Regions from separate parts of the Parashewanella sp. 2210YD4-3 genome, predicted to be linked through region 2. Evidence: riboswitches for the same ligand, from Rfam matches in the RefSeq annotation. Region 2 holds a riboswitch; the other holds the start of a gene.

Region 1 (7,636 bases), on a different contig from region 2:
ATTTAGTATTAGGGCTAACAGAATCCGTTATTTGGGGGATTGCCACTTGCTCTGTTTTATTTATTGGTTTGATCGCAATATTGAGATATAAAGCTTCTAAGTCATGATATGAATTAAGTTTCTTGTTATCATTTCGCAACGATAATAAGAAAGGACCCTAGGCTATGGCTCAGCTTTATTTTTATTACTCTGCAATGAATGCAGGAAAATCCACTTCTCTACTTCAATCATCTTATAATTATCGCGAACGGGGAATGAACACCTTAGTGTTAACGGCAGCTATTGATGACCGTTATGGTGTAGGCAAAGTGGCATCACGAATTGGGCTTGAGACAGAAGCTAACATTTTTGGCGCTGATTCAAATTTAATCGAACTTGTAGATGCATCTTTAAAAGACCAAGACATACATTGTATTTTGGTGGATGAAAGTCAATTTTTAACTAAAGGGCAAGTTAAACAGTTAACTCATGTTGTCGATAACATGGATATTCCTGTGTTGTGTTACGGTTTGAGAACCGACTTCCAAGGAGAGTTGTTTACTGGTAGTCAGTATTTATTGGCTTGGGCTGATAAATTAGTAGAGCTCAAAACCATTTGTCATTGTGGCCGTAAAGCTAATATGGTGGTTCGACTTGACGGAAACGGTAATGTCATGAAAGAAGGTGAGCAAGTTGCGATTGGTGGCAATGAAAGCTACGAGTCAGTTTGTCGTAAGCATTATAGAGAGTTTATTTGGGATCAGTGATTCCTTTGAGAATAATATTCCTGAAACTGTTTTTGGGTTTCAGGAATTGAATGATCATTTTCAGAGTGATCGATTAGAACCCTCCCTAGCATAATTACTACCCAGTAATCATAAAAACTCCAAAAGAGCTTAGTTGCGCATTCAAATTCAACTCTATTAGATAAATTCAATTCTGAATGTGACTCTAGATAGTCAGTAACGATTAGGTTTTTATCACTTTCACTGAAATCGTGGTTTGCGATTAAAGAAGCTAGTTCAAACAGTGGGTGAGATTGGCAAGCGTACTCGAAATCTATGCAAATTAAATGTTCATTATTAATGAGTATATTATCTGGATTTAAATCCCTATGACAAAATTGAAGCTTAATATTTAAGCTTTCTATTTCATTTACCCATTTTTGAATCATAGACTTTTGAGCATCCAGTTTTGCTTTTAGCTGTTTCCATTGCTCGTATTCAGTTAATAAACCAGAGTTACTACTTTCAGACAGTTTATATGAAATAGACTCTGTTTGTTGTTGATAAACACGCCATTGACTTTCGCAAGTGATCGATTTTTTAGGTAAGGGCAGGGAAGCAAGTTTATTGAGAAGTAGCTGAATATCTTCTATGCCATAGCTTTTATTTTCAGGCTGTGGAAGATATTCACTTAGGTAATACTCATAATCTTGGCTTACCCAAAACAGCTTAGGTGCAAGTTTTGCTTGTTCGGCGATTTTCCAACACTCGATTTCATTTTCTCTGTCACAAATAAAGCTGGATTCTCTAGAATTGACTCTTAAAACGTAATCTTGTTTATGAGTGCGGATTAAATAATTTCGATTACTTTTGCCTGCGGTAAGTGTGCTGATCGACGTAATATCAGCACTAATATTGAGCATTGTGGGTTGTTCACAATGCCCTAGTGCTTTCAAAACTTCTGTAGGAAATACATTCATTAAACTGAGGCTTCAGCCATACCTTGCTTCAAAGAGTCTTTCCATTGCATATAACCAATTACCGCTAGGATAAGATATAAACCAAAGAGCACAGACGTTAGTATCAATTCTTTATTTATGTAGAGATAAATGGAAACTGAATTTATTACCAGCCAATATAGCCAGTTTTCCAACACTTTTTTCGCTACTAGATAAGTCGTGACTACAGCGAAACAGGTGGTGGCGGTATCTAAGTAAGGGTATGAAGCATGGGTGTGATTCGCCATGAAATAACCTAAGATAACTGAAACAAAACCTGTGACAGCAATAATGTGAAAATGTGTTTGCTTAGACCAAGAAACAACTTTAACGCCATGGCTATTATTTCCGCCTTTAGTCCACATCCAATAGCCATAAACTGCCATCGCGATGTAGTAAAAGTTCAGAACAGAATCCATTAATAGGGAGACTTTCCAGAAAATAATGGTGAAAATGAGTGAGCTAGCAAACGCCGCAGCCCAGCACCAAATATTTTGTCTCATTGCCAGAACTAAGTAAGCGATGGCAAGAATAACTGCTACGGCTTCCCAATTGGTCATTACAGCCATTTCAGACTGAATTTTTGTAAGTATTTCCATGGTTATCCAGAAGTTAGGTTAATCACTCTTTATGGGAAAGGTCGAGCTCTGAGCCAATGAATTTACATACAAATACGGCTTTGCCCCATTTTGCATGTGCGGCTTCCATTTCGGTCGCTAACATACTCATGACTTCTTGATAATCACCACAAACTTGCGTGGCCATTGCATTGGTTGTGCGAGTAATGTTCGGATAATTTCGTAGTCGCTCAATAAACCACTGGATAGGTTCTAAGTAGTTTTCATTAAACGGATACATGCTTATTTCAGCGGTTAGTTTCATGATTAGTTTCCAAGTAATTTAACATTACATCTAATTCGGTGTAGAGATCGATAAGAGCAATAGTGCGGTAAGGCAACCGTCCGTTACAGGATGTAACGGTCGTGAGTACATGGACGTACGCTTCTGTTGCCGTGCGGACTATTGCTCTTTTACATCAGATCAAACTAGTAATTAAAACTTGATATTAGCGGTTACACCAAATGCACGAGGGTCACCAAAACGAATGTATTGTTTTTTCACCCAATCTTGATCTGGCTCGTTACCAAAGAAGAAACCACGAACACCGTATTGCTTATCAAATAAGTTACGTCCCCAAAGGTAAACGCCCCAGTCATCGGTTTCATAGCCAACTCTTGCATTGAAAATTTGGTAACCTTTTGATTTAGAGTCGTTACTATCAGAATAGAAGAACTTACTTTTACCACTGGTATTCAAGTTAACAAAAATACCATTATCAGCACGATAAGTCGCACCTAAGCTGTTTGTGACTTTAGGAGCGTGCGCAAGCTCACGGCCAGATAAATCGATAACTTTGCCGCGTTTGTCTTTATAGCTGTAATCGCCATAGGTTGCACGTAATAAACCTAAGCTTGCATATAGCTCTAGGTTGTCAGTCGCTTGCCACTTAGCATCAACTTCTAAACCATAGTTGCTTGAGTTACCAGCGTTCTCTGTATAAAGAATGAAACGATCTGGGCGATCTGGATCTTGCTCAGATGCAGAAACTTGCTGATCATGTCTATCCATATAGAACAAAGCGATATTAGTGTTTAAAGTATTTTCCAACCATCGCGATTTAAGACCTAATTCATAGTTATATAACACTTCAGTGTCGAATTGTTTTTTATCTTCAAACCCCTCAGGCAGACTCATGTTAAAACCACCAGCCTTGTAACCTCGAGCAATACGGAAATAAGTGCTGTGCTCATTGGATAAAGTCTTACTTAGCGATACGTGGCCACCCCACATATTTTCTGATGGAGAAAATGTCTCTTTTTTACTATCAGAGTAGTCACTGTTGCGACGTTCAAATCGCAGACCGTTAGACAGGCTGTATCCATTACCCAAATCCGTATCAATTTGTGCAAACACTGCATAATTGCTGGCTTCATAATCAGAGTCGATACTCCCACGGCCACCGTTATAAACATCAAACTGGCTATTATCTTCTTTGAGGTTCATGGCGTAAACACCCACCAACCAATCAGTCGAATCAGCGAAGATCCGGCCCGAATCCTTTGAAGTTAAACGAAATTCTTGCGATATGGTTTTACGGTTACCCGTTTTGTCCCAAATAGCATTGTATTCACATGGTTTATCACCACATTTACGGCTTTCCCAATATTTGGGGTTTGCCCAATCACTATCATAAGCGTGTTGGTGCTTGCTATCTGCAAAAGAGGTAATGGACGTAATGTTAAAACCAGCAGTACCAGTATGGTTTATTTTAAGGCTTGAGCCTGTGGTACGTTGGCTATCTTTACCCGGCTTGTCACTTAAGGTGTTAAAGCCGTTGTTATCAAGTGTCCAAGCGTCATAACCATTGTCGAAGTTGGCATGTAAAACCGTTAAATCTGCGGTGGTATCTTCATTAATCAACCAACGCAGTTTCATGCGGCCTGAGAATTCATCACGCTTGTTAGTATCATCGCGATTCAAGAAAGTGTTATCTCTAAAGCCATTTTGATTGTGTTGCTGAATCGAAACACGATAAAGCACCGAATCAGAAATAGGACCAGAACTAAAACCGCTAAAAGTGCGTAGGTCATCATTACCTAGCGATAGTTCAGCACCATGTTCAAAAACATCACTAGGGTCATTACTTTTTAGATAAATAAGGCCTGCTAATGCATTAGCGCCATAACGAGTACCTTGAGGACCTCTCAACACTTCAACCTGTTGTAAGTCGTACATGCTAGAAACCATGCCCAAGCCAGAAAGATCGATGTCATCAATGACATAACCCACAGATGAGTTTGGCGCACCTTTGTAATCCTCTTGCTCACCTACACCACGGATTTGAAAATAGCGTGGGCGAGAAGTCGCACCTGACCAGTTAAAGTTGGCAATAGAATTAAGCACATCTTCAAAATGTTGATCGCCTTCATCTTCTAACTGCTTGGCATCAATAATGGTTGCGCTTGCGGGCAAAGTAAGTAAATCGTTATTACGAAAGTCTGCAGAGACTTTAATAACTTCGATATCATCATTTGAATTAGTTTTAGCGATTGCTTGTCCACATAAAGTTGTAGATATGATCAATGCAAGCGGAGATAATTTTTGTTTTAAAGCTTGGTTTAACATGGGACCTCAAAAATATTCTGAGATCCGGCATTCGGTAAGCGATGTGAAAGTGCAAGTTTTACGACTACTCTAAATGACATGAGAGTATTCATATCATCTTTTATGGTCAATTAGCTCATTCCTACGCCGGTATAAGCCGGATCAGGTTCTAAGGGTTTAATCTCAGTTTGCAAAGCTCAATCAAGCTTTACAAACACCCCTTGGCGAGGGAAATTATATATGAAAACAAAACAAAAATTGAGACAAATGTTGCAAAAATATGAATAAAAATGGCTTTGTTGGTTTAAATGTGAGCAGTTGTTCGATTTTGATTGAAATGAGAGGTTTGTTTAGTGAAAGCTGCTTTCATAGATTAATCAGAAATCATCAGCGTCACTCCTGCGTATGCAGGAGTCCAGTGACTTTTTTTGATTTTAATAAAGGCTCTGGATACCTGCCTTCGCAGGTATGACACAAAAGCTTATTACAAGTTTTTCCGCCTCAAGAGGCGAGAAAATAAGCCCTAAATGATTAAATTAAAGCTGGAATACCTTTAATCATACCAACGGCAAGCATTGCTGCTAAGCAGATAACGAAAGCCAAAGTAGGGATAACTACACGGTCAGCAAATGAAAGCTGTTTTGGTCTTTCTTTATCACCAATTAATCCATTGTTATCCAAAAGCATGGTTAATGCCCAAGCGAGAACAGGGTTAGCCACAAAAGCTGCAAAAATACATATACCAGCCGCTTGGCTACTTACGCTGTCTTTCACCATTTGCAAGCCCGCTTCAAGTAGCGGTAAGAATACCCCAACAAGCAATGCAATAGACATTACTGGTCGCCAAACCGCTACATCCATTGGGTAACCAAGAATTGCTACCACAATACACAACAGTCCAAGTAAGATCGCACCAGCAGGAATAGGGCGTTTGGCAATCGCCGCAGGGATCATATACGTTCCCCAAGATGAAGTGATATTACCGCCACCGACAGCTGTTCCTACAATTTGGCGCAGTGAACAGGTGGTCATGGTATCGTCAACGTCCATCAACACTTTATCGGTGCCTTTAGGGTAGTTAAGCTCTTGGAAAATGCGGTGCCCCAAGAAATCAGGTGACCACATAGCTACAGCCAAAATGGCAAATGGCAGAGACGCAATAAAGTGTTCAGTATTTGGTAATCCTAACTGCCAACCGGTTTCAGTAGACCCCCACCAATAGACTGGGTTTAAATTAGGTAATCCCGGTGCTGTAACAAATTGTAGATCAAGCCCTGCACCAAGAACAAAAGCGATAACAATAGCGGTTATAGAACAAAGCGGTATCGCAAGCCAGCGTTTTTCAATTTTGGCTAAAAATGCATAAAGCACCACATTGATAAGTAAAATAACAAACGCTACATAAGATAAAGAGTAATCTAAAGCGTGCTTGGCTTGAAGCCCTGCAGACCAATCAAATAAAGAAGTGATCTGCCCTTTAGCCCCCATAAAACCAAGGTAAACGAGAAGCCCGCCGGCAACGCCACTGCTGGTGAGGTTAACGAGTCGAGAGCCCCCCTTAAGCCAGCTAAGTATTAGCCCGAAAACGCCAATCAAAATGGCTAAAGCGAGAGGATGTGCTCCTGCTAGAGCAATAGTACCAATGAGAGGGATCATTGGACCATGGTTACCACCGAGGTTAGCTCTAGGGTTAATAAAGCCCGAACTTAACACGCAAAATAGTAGTGCAGGGATAAGCATTTCAACGCGCATAACTTGAATAGCAAAGTCCGCACCTAGATTAACGTGTGGCCATTTTTCTGTTAATCCAGCAGCCCATGCCGCCATTACCGCTGAATACATTACGGTAATACCAATAGTACCAGCGATGGCCGGAACAAGATCTTCCCATTCAAAGCGGAAATCACGGCCGGGTAAGTTAAGCCCCCAACGGCGAGGCTTCATAATTTTTAGCTCGTTTTCAAGGTAGTCGCTTCTGGTTTCAAACTCAGAAGCAGGTCGATGTAGCTCTTGATAGCTTGCATCGTCCACGTTTTGATTGTTCATTTTATTATCTGACATAAATAGTATTGCTCCCAGAAGTTTAAACTGAGATGTTCTCACATTCGAGAATACATAAAATTAAATTGGTAATACCAATTTACCTGTGACAATAGTAACAAATGAAATGGTGTAGCATCGGTATCGAAATCACAGCTTAAAAGATTGGTTGGAAAAAATTGGGATCTTGCTAACAAAACTGTGAGTTATTAGTTTGATATGGCTTTGTAATAGAGGGGGGGTATGAGGCTTGAGTTGAGATTTAAAATGACATAAAAAAAGCGACTTCAAAGAAGCCGCTTTAGATTATAAGAAAAAGAGTTCTCTTAGAACTTTTGCGTGTAATTTGCTACAAAAGTACGACCGTAGATGTTGTAAAGGCTAGCATCGAAGTCGTTGCTTGAGTCTAAAACAGGATCTCTGTCAGTTAGATTACGAATACCAAAGCTGAACTTACCTTCCCAATCAGTACTATAGTTATAGTTGAAATCCATAGTGGTTTGAGAGCTTAAGTGACCGCTGCTTACACCTTTAACCGTACGCTCATATTGGCTATGAATGTACTTAGTGATTAGAGATGCGCTGTGGTTGTCCATGTTCCAATCAATAGTGAATGCTGCTCTTAGCTTTGGTAAACCGTTACGACCAATCTTATCAACTACTGGACCACTGAAGAACTCTTCTTCTTTATAGTTCAGTACATAACTTTGATCATAAACGAAACCAAAC
Region 2 (7,636 bases):
CTGGAGTTTGTTATCAGTGATCATCGTGGCATTACTTCTTCCCGTTGTACTCATGTTGCAATCTTTACCAATCAAACAGAGCGTCTCTGTCGATTGGTTGGATATTATTACTGAGGGGGCACTATTCGGGGTAAGTTTTTGCTGGCTACTGGTGGTATATAGCGCAAGACCAAAAGGGCGGGTTACCAATCTGCTTCTAATTGGTCTTAGTATTTACATTTTCGGTTGCTACTTAGATATTTTAGACGAAATCTTTATTCGTAATGATTTAGGCGTTGCACTGAATATCATAGAGAAATTACCCACACCTCTTGGGTTAACCATTCTAACCTTTGGCTTATGGCAGTGGCGTCTAGAGCAAAGGGTTATTAATCAACAGTTACATAACCGTGAGCAGTTTATTAGACAGCACCATTTAGTTGATCCTCTCACCCAGCTTAATGACATTCGAGGGTTTGAAGTTCATTTAAAGCACTCTCTTGATAAAGGTTCAAAGTTTGGGTTAGTAATGTTTGATTTAGATAATTTCACAGAATTTAATCAAACCCACGGTATGGCCAATGGTGATAAGTTCCTTAATGAGGTCAGCCATTGGTTAAGTTATCGTTCTCGCAATTGTGATTTAATTTGTCGATACGCGGGGGATAGATTCATCGCAATGATTGATTCGAGTGATGATTATTTTATCCCAGTTTTGGCGCAGGAAATCACGGAGTCATTGAAAGCTCAGAAAATTCAAGTCAGTAGCTCTTGGATGCTTCCGACTGAAATACAATCAGTTAAAAACAACCAATGCTTTGAAGATGAAATCATGTTGTTCCGATTGATTGGTGTTTTAAACCAAAAAATGGAAACCATCAAATTTAGCAATACAGTAGTAAATGAATGGAAGCTGCAATGCTAGAGCCTGCGTTTTACCGTGATAAGTCCCTCAGATGCCAACCACTTGTTGCAAGTATGGTGGCATTGTTTAAACAGAGAGGGATTGCGGCAGACAAACTTCTTAAAGGGACGGGGGTTTTTGTTGCTGATTTGAAGCAAATTGACAAGTTGTTATCCCCACAGCAATTAAACCAATTAATTGAAAATGCCTTAAAACTTTGGAAGGGCGATGATCTATCGTTTTTACTAGGACAATTTTGGTTAGCTGAGCAATCACAAGAGCTTGCATCTGGTCTTATTTCAGCTAGTGATATTCCTCAGGCATTTGTTTTTTGGAATCAATTTAAGTGGCTAACTCATCCTTGGCTACAGATACATTTATTAGAGACGCAAGATTATTGGCATGTCATTTTTAGCCTTGATGTTGGCGCTCATCAACATCAAATTTTTTTTTATGAAAATCTGTTTGCAACCTTTCAGTCAATCTATAAACAGATGACTAAGCAGCAGCTCAAGGCGGTATACAGTTTTCCATACGCACAACCTAAGCAGCTCGCTTATTATCATAAATATTTTGGTCAGGATATAGAATTCTCTGCGCCCGTTTGCAGAATGTCAATTTGTAAAACCGCTCTGCAACCTGTGTATTCTCGAATTAGACACAATTCGTCTACAAGGTTAATTGAGCATAATGTATACAAGGTTTTAAAAGAGCAGCCTTTTCGTAAAGGTCTGCAGGGTTATATACGCAAGCAGTTAAAACAAAACAGAGTTAGCTTAGATGAAATGGCCGAGCAACTATCATTAAGTCCTGCTTCTTTGAAAAGAAGGTTGAAAGAGTACCATACGAGCTACCAAGCTTTGCAGGACGAGGCTCAGTTAATCAATGCCTTGATGGCTTTGTCTCAACATGAACCAAATGATGTAGCCAAGCAATTGGATTATAGAGACAGTAGTAATTTTCGTCGTACTTTTAAACGTTGGACAGGAGAGTTACCAAGCAATTATCGGTTGTGGTTGGCTTAACTCTCGTCTTTCCTGCTCAGGCTTTCACTACCAGAGATGGTACAACTCGGTGAACCATTATTACGGAAATAAACTCGTTCATTCTGGCTTTCTTGTTCAGGATTTTCTAAGGACATATATTGAGAAGCACCTTTCTCGTTTTTATCAAGTAATGCGTGTGATAACGAGGCATATTTAAGATCTTCAGGAACAAGCTTATCTGTTTTAAAGTGTTTCCAATGTGGGATAACTTCTGTAGCAAGGCTATGTTTTATACTTCTACGCAGAAAAAACGGCAATGCTCTATACATTTCATCCCAGTCCTTGTATACGCTTAAGGTTTGAGGGCAACATTTAAGAATCGCTTTAATGGTATCTATCAGTCCGTTTTTAGTTGCAATGACTAAAGGAGTGCCTAAAGGTTTCACCTTAGAGTCGCTCTGGAGAGCTCTAAGCCGAGATGTTTGATCAAATCCTTTAGCCTCTTCGGTTAGACCAAGAAGAGTTGCAATTAACCCTGACTGCTTTCTATCAATTGCATAATGCAATATTGACGTACCATGTCCATTTAAAATAAAGGGGTTCATTCCTTCCTGTAACATTCGATTTAGGGCTTTAGAGCTGCACGGGTAAGCTTTGATAATATTACCAATAAAGTCCATATCATTTATGACTGGAAAAGATAAATCAACACCTTCAGAAACTTTGGCTTCCACATCTTGCCATTTCCTCGTTGCGACAAGAGAGTTAAGGCTCAAAGTAGCTTTTAGCTGACTTTGTAATTGTTTGAATATTGAACATGTGGACGTTTCTTCACTTTGATTTAGATTAAGGGAAAGGATGAACTGTTGCCCTTTAGCATTAAGCATTAACTTATCGCCATATTTCGATTCTACAAAAACCCTGTTGAATTGATATGTTGAAGCACTAACAACAAATGTCGGCTTATAAGTAAGAGCAAGCGGAATCTCAGATATTTCGTTATAAGAAAAAAATTTTAATACATAAGGCCTGATCGTAGGGTCACTTTTATCAACAGTGAGTGCGAAAAATAGAGTTTTACCAGATGGTATCGTCATTGCAACACAGATCGTATCTTCACTGTCTACTAGGGAAAATCTGGTTAACACTTCAGATGTAAAAGTATTATTCAATGCATAAAAATACTTTGCTGGTTTTGCTTGGATTGGCATGTCAGCTGAAGCCATAGGCTCCTCTTGTTAATTGAAAGTATTTATATTTGTGTATTTTATAGAGTATTTTGAATTACTGAAGATAAATGAATAATAATTCACGCAAAAGAGATTTGTCGAATCTCGATAGTTAGAATTGCCATGTGAATTTTTGCCAAACTTCATAATTTTTAACTTCAAAACCAGTTGATAATACATTTAAATTATGAATATACTAATTGCGCTCAAACTTCTGAAGCTTTCAGGTTTTGAGCGCTACCAATAGATATTGGTAAACACTTGTCGGAGTGCCTAAATGGCTGAGATCGCACTTTCCATATTTGGAATAAAAAGCGGGATCCGTTGAACCTGATTGGGTTAAGACCTACGAAGGAAACAAGAAAAATTGAATTAAAGGATTAACATTCACTCTTAATGGGTGTGTATTCTTTACCATTCACTTTTCCAGTCAATACATCAGACCTTATTGGACACCAGACAAGCAAACTCAAAGAATTACAATTATTGTGAGATTGCTTATGAGCACCAACACTCGAAACGAAAGCCTTCATTCAGAAGGTCATTTTGAAAACAGTAACAAACAACCGCAAACTCGTCGTGAACGCCGCGAATATGCAGAGCAGTACATCAACAACTTAAGACCAGAGCAATTTCCCAACTCTGAAAAAATCTATGTAGAAGGTAGCCGACCTGATATTCAAGTCGGTATGCGCCGAATACATCAAACTGATACTATCCTTGGTGGTAGTAAAGAAAACCCGATTACCGAATCAAATCCACCCATTGATGTTTATGATTGTACTGGTCCATATTCAGACTTTAATTATGAAATTAATGTTCATAAGGGATTAAAACAAGTACGAAAAGGCTGGATTGAAGAACGTGGAGATACGGAGTTATTACCAAAAGTATCTTCTCAATATACTCAGCAACGTCTTGCTGATGACGGATTAGATCACATTCGTTTTGAAGATTTACCGACTCCTCGAAGAGCTAAAAAAGGTAAGTGTGTTACCCAAATGCATTATGCCCGCCAAGGCATTATTACGCCTGAGATGGAATACATTGCCATACGTGAAAACATGGGGCGTGCAGAATTAGCAAAAACTGAGCTAGGAAAACGGGATAAAGGCGAGAGCTTTGGTGCCATTATGGAGCCGATTACTCCTGAATTTGTACGTTCAGAAGTGGCTCGTGGTCGTGCTGTAATCCCATCAAACATTAACCACCCTGAAGCTGAACCTATGATCATGGGTCGTAACTTCTTGGTAAAAGTAAACTCCAACATTGGTAATTCAGCGGTAACGTCTTCAATTGAAGAAGAAGTCGAGAAGATGATTTGGTCAGTAAAATGGGGCGCTGATACTCTGATGGATCTGTCAACGGGGCGTTATATTCACGAAACCCGTGAGTGGCTGGTTCGTAACTGTCCTGTACCTGTTGGTACAGTACCCATTTATCAAGCGCTTGAGAAAGTGAACGGTGTTGCCGAAGACCTAACTTGGGAAGTATTTCGCGATACTTTGATTGAACAAGCTGAGCAAGGTGTCGATTACTTTACTATTCACGCCGGCGTATTACTTCGTTACGTACCTATGACGGCTAAACGTGTAACAGGCATTGTTTCTCGTGGTGGTTCTATTATGGCGAAGTGGTGTTTGAGTCATCACAAAGAAAGCTTTTTATATACTCACTGGCGTGAAATTTGTGAAATTTGTGCTGAGTATGATGTTTCACTGTCCATCGGTGACGGTATGCGTCCCGGCTCAATTGCAGATGCCAACGATGAAGCGCAGTTTGCTGAGTTAGAAACCCAAGGTGAGTTGACCAAAATCGCGTGGGAATACGATGTTCAGGTATTCATCGAAGGCCCTGGTCATGTGCCAATGCACAAGATCAAAGAAAACATGGAAAAGCAGCTTAAACATTGTGATGAAGCGCCTTTCTATACACTAGGCTGTCAAGTAACTGATATCGCACCGGGTTATGATCACTTCACTTCTGCAATGGGGGGAGCGCAAATAGCTTGGTATGGTGTGGCAATTCTTTGTTATGTCACACCAAAAGAGCATTTAGGCTTACCGAATAAAGAAGACGTTAAACAGGGGATGATTGCCTACAAGATTGCTGCTCATGCGGCTGACGTTGCAAAAGGGCATCCAACTGCGCAGATCCGTGATAATGCACTTTCTAAAGCACGTTTCGAATTTCGCTGGGAAGATCAAATTAACTTAGCTCTGGATCCTGATACCGCCAAGGCGTATCACGATGAAACGATGCCGCAAGAATCGGCTAAAGTGGCACATTTTTGCTCGATGTGTGGACCTAAGTTCTGCTCAATGAAGATCACTCAGGACGTTCGTGAATATGCTGCATCTTTAGAGTCAGAGGCTAAGAAAGTAGAAGTACAAAACCATCAAAATTATGTAAATGCGGTTGAAGCTGAAGTAATGGCTGGTTTTGAGCAAAAGGCTAAAGAGTTCAATGAATCAGGGGCTGAAGTTTACCACTCTCTTGAGTCAGAAGAAGCGTAGGAGGCACAATGGCTTCTTACAAAAACGAAACTACAGGGTGCATTCCGTGCCCTGTAGTTTGGACCATAGCGGGCTCGGACAGCGGTGGCGGAGCAGGGATTCAAGCGGATTCAGCGACCATTAATGATTTAAACAGTCATGCTTGTACTGTGATCACTTCTGTGACTGCGCAAAGTAGTGTTGCAGTAGATTTAGTTGAACCGGTTTCACAGCAATTGCTACAGCAACAACTGGATACTCTTGATGCTGATTTACCTCCACAAGCCATAAAAATTGGCTTGCTGGTGGACCAACAGCAAATTCTACTCATAGCTAATTGGTTAAAGCAAAAGCGAACTGATTTTCCAGACTTAGTCGTGGTGCTCGATCCTGTTTTAATCGCCAGTAGTGGTGATAGTCTTGCTGAATCGAAAGGCTTAGATTTTGCTCCTTTAAAAGGTTTAATTGATGTAATTACGCCTAATTTTTACGAGTTACAACAGTTATCAGAATGTAGCTTCTCAAATAAAAGAGACATAGTTACCGCCGCTAGCGCATTATCAAGATCTTTATCGTGCAGTGTGTTGGCTAAAGGTGGTGATAACCCTGAGTTTGTGGATAGTAAGCAATCAATGGATTTGCTTGTTTGTCAGCAAATTGAGCATTGCTCGGACAATCATATTAATGCTGAATTTTGGTTTTCCAGTGAGCGTGTAGATACAACAAATAATCATGGCACGGGTTGTACTTTGTCATCCGCCATTGCCGCAATATCTGCACACGGATATACCATCTTAGATGCTGTTGCTATTGCCAAAGCTTATGTGACAAAAGGCTTAACTCAAAGTTATCAATTGGGAAAAGGCCCCGGTATTTTAGCTAGAACAGGTTGGCCAAAAGAGATTGAATATTTTCCAGTAATTACTTCGACTCAATCGGAGCTGGTTGCAACTAAACCTGTAAAAGGTTTCAAGCCGTTAGATATCGAATTAGATGTTTATCCGGTTGTAGGTAATGTTGAGCTGATAGAGGCTTTATTGAAATCTGGCTGCACAACAATTCAATTAAGGCTTAAAGCGGAAGATCTGAACGATAAAGAATCTGAATGGTTAGAAGCTCAAGTTATTAAGGCGATTGAGTTAGGCAATCAATATAAAGTACAAGTGTTCATCAATGATCATTGGCAGCTGGCTCTTAAACATGGCGCTTTTGGTATTCATCTTGGGCAAGAAGATGTGATTGGCGTTGATTTACACGCTATATCTGATGCTGGTATAGCATTGGGCTTATCAAGTCACGGTACTTTTGAAGCTTTACTGGCCTATCAGTTACAGCCCTCCTATTTAGCGATAGGTCATATTTTCCCAACAACAACGAAAGACATGCCCTCTTTACCACAAGGCTTAGTAAAGCTTCATCAAAATACTAAGTTGTTTAACGGCCATGTGCCGTTGGTCACTATTGGTGGAATCAACAAAAGCAATTTAATGAGTACCAAAACAACTGGGGTTGATTCTGTTGCCGTAGTAAGAGCGATCACCCAAGCCGAATCACCCAAAAATGCTTTTAAGGAGTTAAAAGCCATGTGGTTGGAGGGAGTATGATCACGGATACCGATTTCATGCGCTACTCAAGGCAAATATTATTGCCAGAAGTCGGAGAGCAAGGACAGTTAAAGTTGAAACAAGCATCAGTGGTAGTGATTGGTGTTGGCGGCTTAGGCACATTGGTTGCTCACTACTTAGCAGCGGCAGGCGTTGGAAAAATTCACTTATTTGATGGAGATAGCATTGAGTTAAGCAACCTTCCAAGGCAACTATTGTTTTCTGATGACGATATTGGACTTAACAAAGCTGAAACTGCGGCTGAAAAGCTCTGGGCACAGTATGGCAATTTTGACATCAAGGTAACTGATCTGCACTTCGATACGCAAACTCAGACTCATATTGATAAAGATGTTTCGGTCGTCATTGACTGCTGCGATAATTTTACTGCAAGGCGAAGTATTAATCGCTTTTGTGTCGAAAATCAAAAGCCTCTTGT

The links. Region 2 has a riboswitch for thiamine pyrophosphate ahead of thiC (phosphomethylpyrimidine synthase ThiC). Riboswitches for the same ligand answer to the same signal wherever they lie in the genome.
Region 1: it holds a riboswitch for thiamine pyrophosphate, as region 2 does, so the genes downstream of both, AC1EU0_RS12225 (TonB-dependent receptor) here and thiC (phosphomethylpyrimidine synthase ThiC) in region 2, are expected to answer to the same signal.

What each region holds. Positions count from the first base shown of each region.
Region 1 covers NZ_JBWQOG010000007.1:159,787-167,422, forward strand. Annotated here, with positions in the region: gene AC1EU0_RS12200 (Na+/H+ antiporter NhaC family protein) at 1-107, shown strand, start outside; gene AC1EU0_RS12205 (thymidine kinase) at 165-746, shown strand; gene AC1EU0_RS12210 (phosphotransferase) at 740-1,684, opposite strand; gene pnuC (nicotinamide riboside transporter PnuC) at 1,684-2,301, opposite strand; gene AC1EU0_RS12220 (hypothetical protein) at 2,324-2,584, opposite strand; gene AC1EU0_RS12225 (TonB-dependent receptor) at 2,756-4,888, opposite strand; TPP riboswitch at 4,990-5,099, opposite strand; gene AC1EU0_RS12230 (DUF3360 family protein) at 5,399-6,928, opposite strand; gene AC1EU0_RS12235 (TonB-dependent receptor) at 7,234-7,636, opposite strand, start outside.
Region 2 covers NZ_JBWQOG010000003.1:64,436-72,071, forward strand. Annotated here, with positions in the region: gene AC1EU0_RS05535 (GGDEF domain-containing protein) at 1-904, shown strand, start outside; gene AC1EU0_RS05540 (helix-turn-helix transcriptional regulator) at 898-1,908, shown strand; gene AC1EU0_RS05545 (hypothetical protein) at 1,905-3,095, opposite strand; TPP riboswitch at 3,354-3,472, shown strand; gene thiC (phosphomethylpyrimidine synthase ThiC) at 3,599-5,614, shown strand; gene thiD (bifunctional hydroxymethylpyrimidine kinase/phosphomethylpyrimidine kinase) at 5,623-7,197, shown strand; gene AC1EU0_RS05560 (HesA/MoeB/ThiF family protein) at 7,194-7,636, shown strand, end outside.